Regions from separate parts of the Paenibacillus sp. FSL E2-0201 genome, predicted to be linked through region 2. Evidence: predicted binding sites of a transcription regulator. Region 2 holds the regulator's gene; the other holds the start of a gene.

Region 1 (3,822 bases), 260 kb from region 2:
AGTAGACGCTTGAGGTGCTGGGCTTGCCGCTACAACACTTGTACTTACTTCAGGAGCAGCTGTAACTTCAACAGCTGGAGCTACCTCTTCTGCTGCGTCTTCCTTCTTAGAAGTTTGCAGCACTTGCACGTCACGGCTACCGTCACGATAGATTGTAACGCCTTTGCATCCCAGATCGAAGGCCATTTCATACAGCTCAGCCGTCTCTTCTACTGTGAAGTCAGACGGACAGTTGGCTGTCTTAGAAATCGAGCTATCCACCCAGCGTTGAATCGCTGCTTGTGCACGAATGTGATCCTTAGCCGACAAATCCATCGAGGTTACGAAGTAATCTGGCAACTCTTCACCTGGATGAGCTTCAAGCCATTCTTGGGCGATCGGAACGAACTGCTCATCATAGCCAAGACGACTTTGACGGAAATATTTGAAGGCGAAATAAGGCTCTATACCTGTCGAAGTACCTACCATTGTACCTGTGCTGCCTGTAGGTGCTTGTGTAATTACTGTAACGTTACGCATACCGTGTTTGCGAATCGCTTCGCCAACCTCTGGATACGTTTCGAGCATATTTTTCATAAAGCCGCTCATTAAGTATTTCTCAGTATCAAAAGCTAAGAAGGATCCCTTCTCACCTGCAATCTCTGCGGATGCAAGGTATGCTTCACGAGCCATAAAGCCGTAAAGCTTGTCCAGAAACTCCAAAGATTCCGGGCTACCGTAACGGATGTTCAATTTGATCATCAGTTCGGCAAGACCCATCGTTCCGAGACCCACACGGCGTTCATTTTTCTGATTCGCTTCATTTTCTGGGAAATGATAAGGGGTCTTATCGATGACATTATCCAAGAAACGAACGGAATAGCGTGTTGTTCTTGCGAGATCTTCCCAGTCTACATCATGATTCTTCTCATCATAGAACTTGGACAGGTTCACAGCTGACAAATTGCAGACTCCCCAGCCTGGCAGACCTTGCTCCCCACATGGGTTCGTACAAATGATCGGATTGAAATACCAGCTGTTGGACATTTGATTGTAATATTCCATGAACACAACACCTGGCTCAGCGGATTTCCAAGCGGATTCGATAATGGTGCGCCACACATCACGCGCTTTAACGGTTCGATAATGAATAACGTTTTTGCCTGCAGCCTTCCACTTGTCGAGATCGCCATCCCACACATCATTATAATCAGGGTCTGTTGTATCCGGGAATACGAGATCCCAATCTAGATTCTCTTTTACAGCCTTCATAAAGCTATTGCTCACACATACCGAAAGGTTCGCATTCGTAACTTGACCCATCGTTTGCTTCACCGTAATGAAGTCCTCTACATCTGGATGCCAGTCATTAATCATGAGCATGAGTGCACCGCGGCGGCTACCGCCTTGTTCAATGAGTCCAGTGGTATAACTAAACAGACCGCCCCAAGATACAGAACCACTAGAAGAACCATTAACACCTCTCACAATTGCACGACGTGGACGTAGAGAGGATAGGTTAATCCCTACACCGCCACCACGAGCCATTATTTCTGTCATTTCAGCCAACGTCTCCATAATACCGCCGCGGCTATCCTTTGGAGAAGGAATTACATAACAGTTAAACAGGGTTAGTTCCTCACTAGCGCCAGCACCAGCCGCAATTCGTCCACCCGGTACGAGCTTCCAATCATCCAGAATCGAACGGAATTTGCCCGCCCATTCTTCTTGAAGCTCAGGTGTCTTCTCCACAGAAGCCATAGCTGAAGACAGACGATCCCACATTTCCTCTGGTGTTTTTTCTATATTAAGCGTCAGCTTCTCAACATCTGATTTCACAAGTTCGCCGCTGCGCGTCTTTACGGTTACAATTCTGCCGTTACGTTCTACGATCTCTCCGACTTCCTTCGTTGGAAATTTCGGATCATCTTTCGTTAGAACTAGTACAACATCGCCCACTTTAGCATTATTGCTGTCGGCATCCTTCCAAGCATAACGATCCAAAAATATTTTTTCACTTAGCCCTTCCAGGCGTTGCTTACCTTCCACTTTACCCAATAGAAAAACCTCCCGCAATGTAGTAAATATTAGTTCCAGTTCATGGTGTGGGCTCCACAACAAAAACTTCCTTACACGTATCTTCAACCTTACGGGTGTATGTAGGAAGTTCATCTTGTCAATAACAAATAGCAGCTACGCACTTTAAAAAAATCACATTTTCATGCTTTTGTCACAATATATTGTGTGCGTCAGCTTTTAAACTATACCACATATTGTATCGAAGGTCTTTTTCGAAAATAGAGTCAAGCAGCTGAAATATCGCAAAACTTGCGGTATTTTCTCGCTTTTACTCTCTTTTTTAAAGGCTATCAAGAAAAATAGAAGGTTATGAATTCTCTTGTTTAAGAGCATACTACTCCTACGAATGATGATATGAATTAGCACCTGAGGAGGCTGTACCATGACGCAATTATTCCGTAATTCTCTACCTCAAAAAGGTGGAAAGTCAGCGCCTATACTGCCTGTTCCTCTTTCTTTTGACCGGAATTGGCTACAGGATCTAGAACTCAAACTGGAAAAAGGCGGTCCGTGGGGAGACTTCCGTCTATCCAAACTTGCTGTTCAAGGTGAACAAACAGGTCTAGTAACAAGCTTCGATGAACTTCAATGCATGAAGCATTTATCCGGATTATCCCCACTTCCACATCAGCTCGATACCGCGCATAAAGTTCTATTTGAGATGTCGGGCCGCGCGATTCTTGCAGATGAGGTCGGACTTGGAAAGACGATTGAAGCAGGACTTGTACTCAAGGAATATCTTGTTCGCGGTCTAGTCTCTAAGGTACTTATTCTGGTACCCGCTTCCCTCGTATTGCAGTGGGTTCGGGAGCTAAATGCCAAGTTTGGTATCTCTGCTGTTGCACAGAAAAAAGCATATTCCTGGGGAAATGCGATTGTCGTCGCATCTATGGACACTGCGAAACGTGATCCACATAAAGAAATGCTGCTGGAAAATGAATATGACATGTTGATTATTGATGAAGCCCACAAGCTGAAAAATAAGAAATCAACCAATTATTTATTTGTACAGCAATTACGCAAAAAATATTGCCTGCTCCTAACCGCCACTCCCGTTCAGAATGATCTGGGTGAGCTATTTAATTTGATCACTTTACTGAAACCGGGACAGCTAGGGAATCAGGGCGATTTTGCCTCAAACTTCGTCGTTGATAAACGTCAACCTAAGAATGAAGGTCAGCTAAGGGACGAGTTATCGAAGGTGATGATCCGCAATCGGCGTGGCGAAGGTCCAGTTAACTTTACGAAACGAAAAGTCCGTAATATTCCGCTAGTTCTTTCACAGGAAGAGAGAGTATTATATGACGCTGTCACTTCTTTTGTTAAAGATCAGTATCAGGAATCAGGCGGCAATCTTAGCAGCATGCTTTCCTTGGTAACGCTTCAGCGCGAGGTATGCAGCAGTCGAGATGCTGTGTTCATCACTTTAGTTAATCTGATCAAGAAGCTGCCCGCCGATTCGCCGAAACGCGATCGGATGATGGAGCTATTGCAGACACTTCGTACGGTAAAGACCAATACCAAAGCCGAAACAACACTATCTCTCATTCAAGAAATGAATGAAAAAGTCATTGTCTTTACGGAGTATCGTGCGACTCAAGAATATTTGCTTCAGTATTTCCGCGAACATGGGCTAATGTGTGTTTCTTATTCCGGCGGGATGAATCGCGGCAAAAAAGATTGGATGATGGATCTCTTCCGCGGTCGTGCTCAAGTAATGATCGCTACTGAGGCGGGTGGTGAGGGCATTAACCTGCAGTTCTG
Region 2 (3,822 bases):
TACATTTCTATTGCTGGGCATGAAGACTGGATTAAAATTCGCCGGGAACTACTGGATGAAGCATGCTGCTGCACTACCCGCGTTATTATTAATTACAATGGGAATACTGAAGCTATTATGAGGTGAGTACATGATTATTGGCTTAACCGGAGGCATTGCATCCGGAAAAAGCACGGTGTCCGCACTGCTTGTGAGCAAGGGAGCGAGGCTGGTTGACGCGGATGTGATCGCCAGAGAGGTTATGCTCCCCGGTCATGAGGTGCTGGCTGCGGCTGTGAAACAATTCGGAAGCGAGATCCTCTCTCCGGATGGCACACTGAATAGGGGCAAGCTGGGGGACATTGTATTTCAAGACCCGGCGGCCCTGCAAGCCCTGAACAATCTGACGCATCCCGCAATCCGGCGGGAGATTAAAGAACGTATGAACAGCATGGGGGAAGAAGATCCAAAGAAGTTAACAATTGTGGATATCCCTCTTCTTTTCGAATCAGGACTCGAGAACATGTTCCATGAAATACTGGTGGTCTACGTGCCTCGTGAAGTGCAAATCGCTCGATTAATGGAACGTAACGGACTTTCTTTAGAACAAGCAGAAGCACGCTTAAATGCACAGATGGATATTGAAGCAAAGCGTAACAAAGCGGACTATATCATTGACAACAGTGGCGAACTTGCGCACACTGAGCAACAGGTTGCTGTTCTTTGGGACAGGCTGGGCTTATCATGAAATGGTTACGTAAAAAAAGAGTCCTTCTTCTGTTATTCATTGGTTTTACTGCGATATTGTTTCTGAGTACGAACTGGATGTCCTGGTTTTATCCGATCCATTATAAAGATGAGATCCGTAAGCACAGCGTTACGTACGATATTGACCCATTCCTAGTGGCTTCAATTATCCGAGTGGAAACGAACTTCAAAACTGGACGAGAATCCAAAAAAGGTGCTATAGGTTTAATGCAGCTTATGCCGGATACCGCCAAATGGGCCCTTGAAAAGGCCAAGCTCCCTGATGTATCTATGGAGGAGCTAAAGCATGAACCATCAGCAAATATTGAACTAGGTACCTGGTATCTTTCAACATTATCCCGTCAGTTCGAAGGTAAACGTACAGCGGTTATCGCTGCATATAATGCTGGACCGGGTAAAGTTCAAAAATGGCTGGATGAGGGGATTTGGGATGGAACGGATGCTACCATTAAGGACATTCCGTTTGGTGAAACCCGCCATTATGTACAGCGCGTCAACTATTACTATGATCAGTACACGGATATTTACAACGAATTCTAAAACCGTGTTATGTATAAAAAGAAGTACTAAACGATCTTGCGATCGTTTAATACTTCTTCAGTAAGCTTATGTGGACAGGTTATTTGTATTGACCTGCCAATTGTTGTTCTGCCAGGGTTACAAGACGTTTAGTGATGTAACCACCGATCGAACCATTTTCATAAGAAGTTTTATTGCCTTGGTAACCATCTGGGGAAAGCGTGATTCCGAGTTCTTGGGCAACTTCATATTTAAGTTGTTCCAAAGCACCGCGGGAATTTGGAGCTACAAGGTTATTGGAGCTGTTGTTTTGGCTCATTGCTGTTCACCTCCTCTGTTGGTAACTGTATTATGTGCCGGACTTGCCATAATCATTACAACAAATAAACGGTGATTTCTGGAAAAAATGAAATAGCCCTTCAAAAGCCGGATGCTTAACATACCGGGACAAAAAAACATTATGTAATAGGAAGTGATGAAGCTTATGAAATGCCCTTACTGCGATCACACAAATACTAAAGTACTCGACTCGCGACCAGCAAATGAGAATAAGTCCATCCGCCGCAGGCGTGAATGCGAGCGTTGCAGCAAACGGTTTACAACCTTTGAAATGATCGAGGAAACACCGTTAATCGTGATCAAAAAAGACGGGAGCCGTGAGGAATTCAGCCGTGATAAAATACTTCGGGGCTTAATACGTGCCTGTGAGAAACGGCCTGTCTCTGTAGAACGTTTAGAGAAGATCGTCTCTGAGGTAGAGAAATCCCTGCGAGGCATCGCCGTAGCTGAAGTGGAGAGCCAACAGATCGGTGAATTGGTTATGGAACAGCTCTATCCAGTAGATGAAGTCGCATACGTTCGTTTTGCGTCTGTATACCGTCAGTTCAAGGATATTAACATGTTTATGAAGGAACTGAAGGGTCTGTTATCTAAGAGTACTGGGGATCTGGACAGATTGTAGGGTTGTGGCTAGTCTAATGACTAAAAAAAGTGTTGACAGCGAAGGCGATTTTTTATATTATATAGGAGTCGCCTACGGCGCTTGATTTTGTCAGAATGACTTAAATACACCGAACTTGATTCTAAAATGTGTGATTACATACATCTGAAAATTACGTTTGGGGCCATAGCTCAGCTGGGAGAGCGCATCGCTGGCAGCGATGAGGTCAGGGGTTCGATCCCCCTTGGCTCCACCAAACTTCATATGGACTCTTAGCTCAGTTGGTAGAGCAGTAGACTCTTAATCTATTTGTCCAGGGTTCGAGCCCCTGAGAGTCCATCACAGAAAGAACGGCAGAGATGCCGTTCTTTTTTTTGCTATAATTAAGGCATTTGTCTTGGCTTGCTGGGCTGTTTGCAAAAATGGCGGAAGTGGCTAGCGTTTCTCATATCCGTCAATCTTCCTTCCTGTTATGAGCTTTGCGCCCTGATAATTCAATCCTTAATGATTCTCCGTTTAGATGCTTAAGCATCTAAACGGAGAATTGGACATCGCTTTTAAACCAACATTTCATAAACTAGAATGGGGGCGAACCATTCGTTCCATCAACGTGACTACCTGCTTGCGCGGAAGAAGTCGGCTTCCCTGGGATGCCCAATAATTTAGTTTTCCCGCGATAATGTAACTCCGTTTCTTTTCGATTCCCCGAAAGCCGGTCTTCACAACATCGATTGGAGAGGCGAGTTTTCTTCCTGAGGCAGCATCTGATCCAGTAACCTTAAAAAACTCCGTTTCAGTCGCACCAGGGCAAAGCGCCAAAATCCTAACGCCTCGATCGCGATTTTCTGCCCAGAGCGCCTCGGAGAAAGAGAGTACGAATGCTTTCGTTGCTGAATAAACGGCCATATAGGGTGCGGGCTGAAAGGCTGCAACAGAAGCGACATTAATAATAATACCGTCTTTGCGGCGTTGCATCTCCGGAAGAAACTGATGATTCATTGCGACTAAAGAAGCTATATTTAGGCGGATCTCTTCTTGCTCACGTTCTGGCGATATTTCCTCAAAGCGTCCAAAGGTTCCAAAGCCAGCATTATTGATCAAAATGTTTACTTGGAGTCCCAAAGTGCGAATCTGATCAGCCAGTTCTTCTACGGAGCCGGGCTTAGATAAATCCTGCGCTATGGAATAAGTGTGAATAGGGTATTTGGAAGCAAGCTCCAAAGCGAGGGAATCGAGTTTTTCTTTGGATCGGGCGACTAAAATGACATGGCATCCTTTTGCAGCTAATTCAGTTGCGAATACTTTACCGATCCCAGCAGATGCTCCAGTGATAAGCGCGACTTTATCGGTATAATGAATCATTAGAAGATCCCCCATTCCAAATTTTTAAGTATGTTAATTAGAATAAATATTCTAATTTATTATAGTGCTCAAAGGGGAATTAGGTCAATTTTTTTTAATTCCCACGAAACATCTTGTTTTAAACAAGGTTTGTATTATGATGATGCGGATTTTGCGGAATAAATATTCCTAAGTTATAGTGTAGAGGATACATAATTACTCGTTAGTGGAATGAATTTTCTATAAGAAGGTGACAGGGTGGGTAAGCGGGAAGA

What was found. Region 2 encodes NrdR, which represses ribonucleotide reductase genes. Its sites were predicted from a motif close to AACACNATATATNGTGTT; they were not measured.
Region 1: the regulator NrdR is predicted to act here: its motif matches at 2,209-2,226, upstream of NSU15_RS11000 (adenosylcobalamin-dependent ribonucleoside-diphosphate reductase).

The regions. Positions count from the first base shown of each region.
Region 1 covers NZ_CP150154.1:2,510,806-2,514,627, reverse strand. Annotated here, with positions in the region: gene NSU15_RS11000 (adenosylcobalamin-dependent ribonucleoside-diphosphate reductase) at 1-2,028, opposite strand, end outside; gene NSU15_RS10995 (SNF2-related protein) at 2,441-3,822, shown strand, end outside.
Region 2 covers NZ_CP150154.1:2,248,668-2,252,489, forward strand. Annotated here, with positions in the region: gene NSU15_RS09750 (manganese efflux pump) at 1-121, shown strand, start outside; gene coaE (dephospho-CoA kinase) at 131-727, shown strand; gene NSU15_RS09760 (lytic transglycosylase domain-containing protein) at 724-1,287, shown strand; gene NSU15_RS09765 (alpha/beta-type small acid-soluble spore protein) at 1,367-1,585, opposite strand; gene nrdR (transcriptional regulator NrdR) at 1,751-2,227, shown strand; tRNA gene NSU15_RS09775 (tRNA-Ala) at 2,387-2,462, shown strand; tRNA gene NSU15_RS09780 (tRNA-Lys) at 2,473-2,545, shown strand; gene NSU15_RS09785 (SDR family oxidoreductase) at 2,777-3,568, opposite strand; gene NSU15_RS09790 (TetR/AcrR family transcriptional regulator) at 3,806-3,822, shown strand, end outside.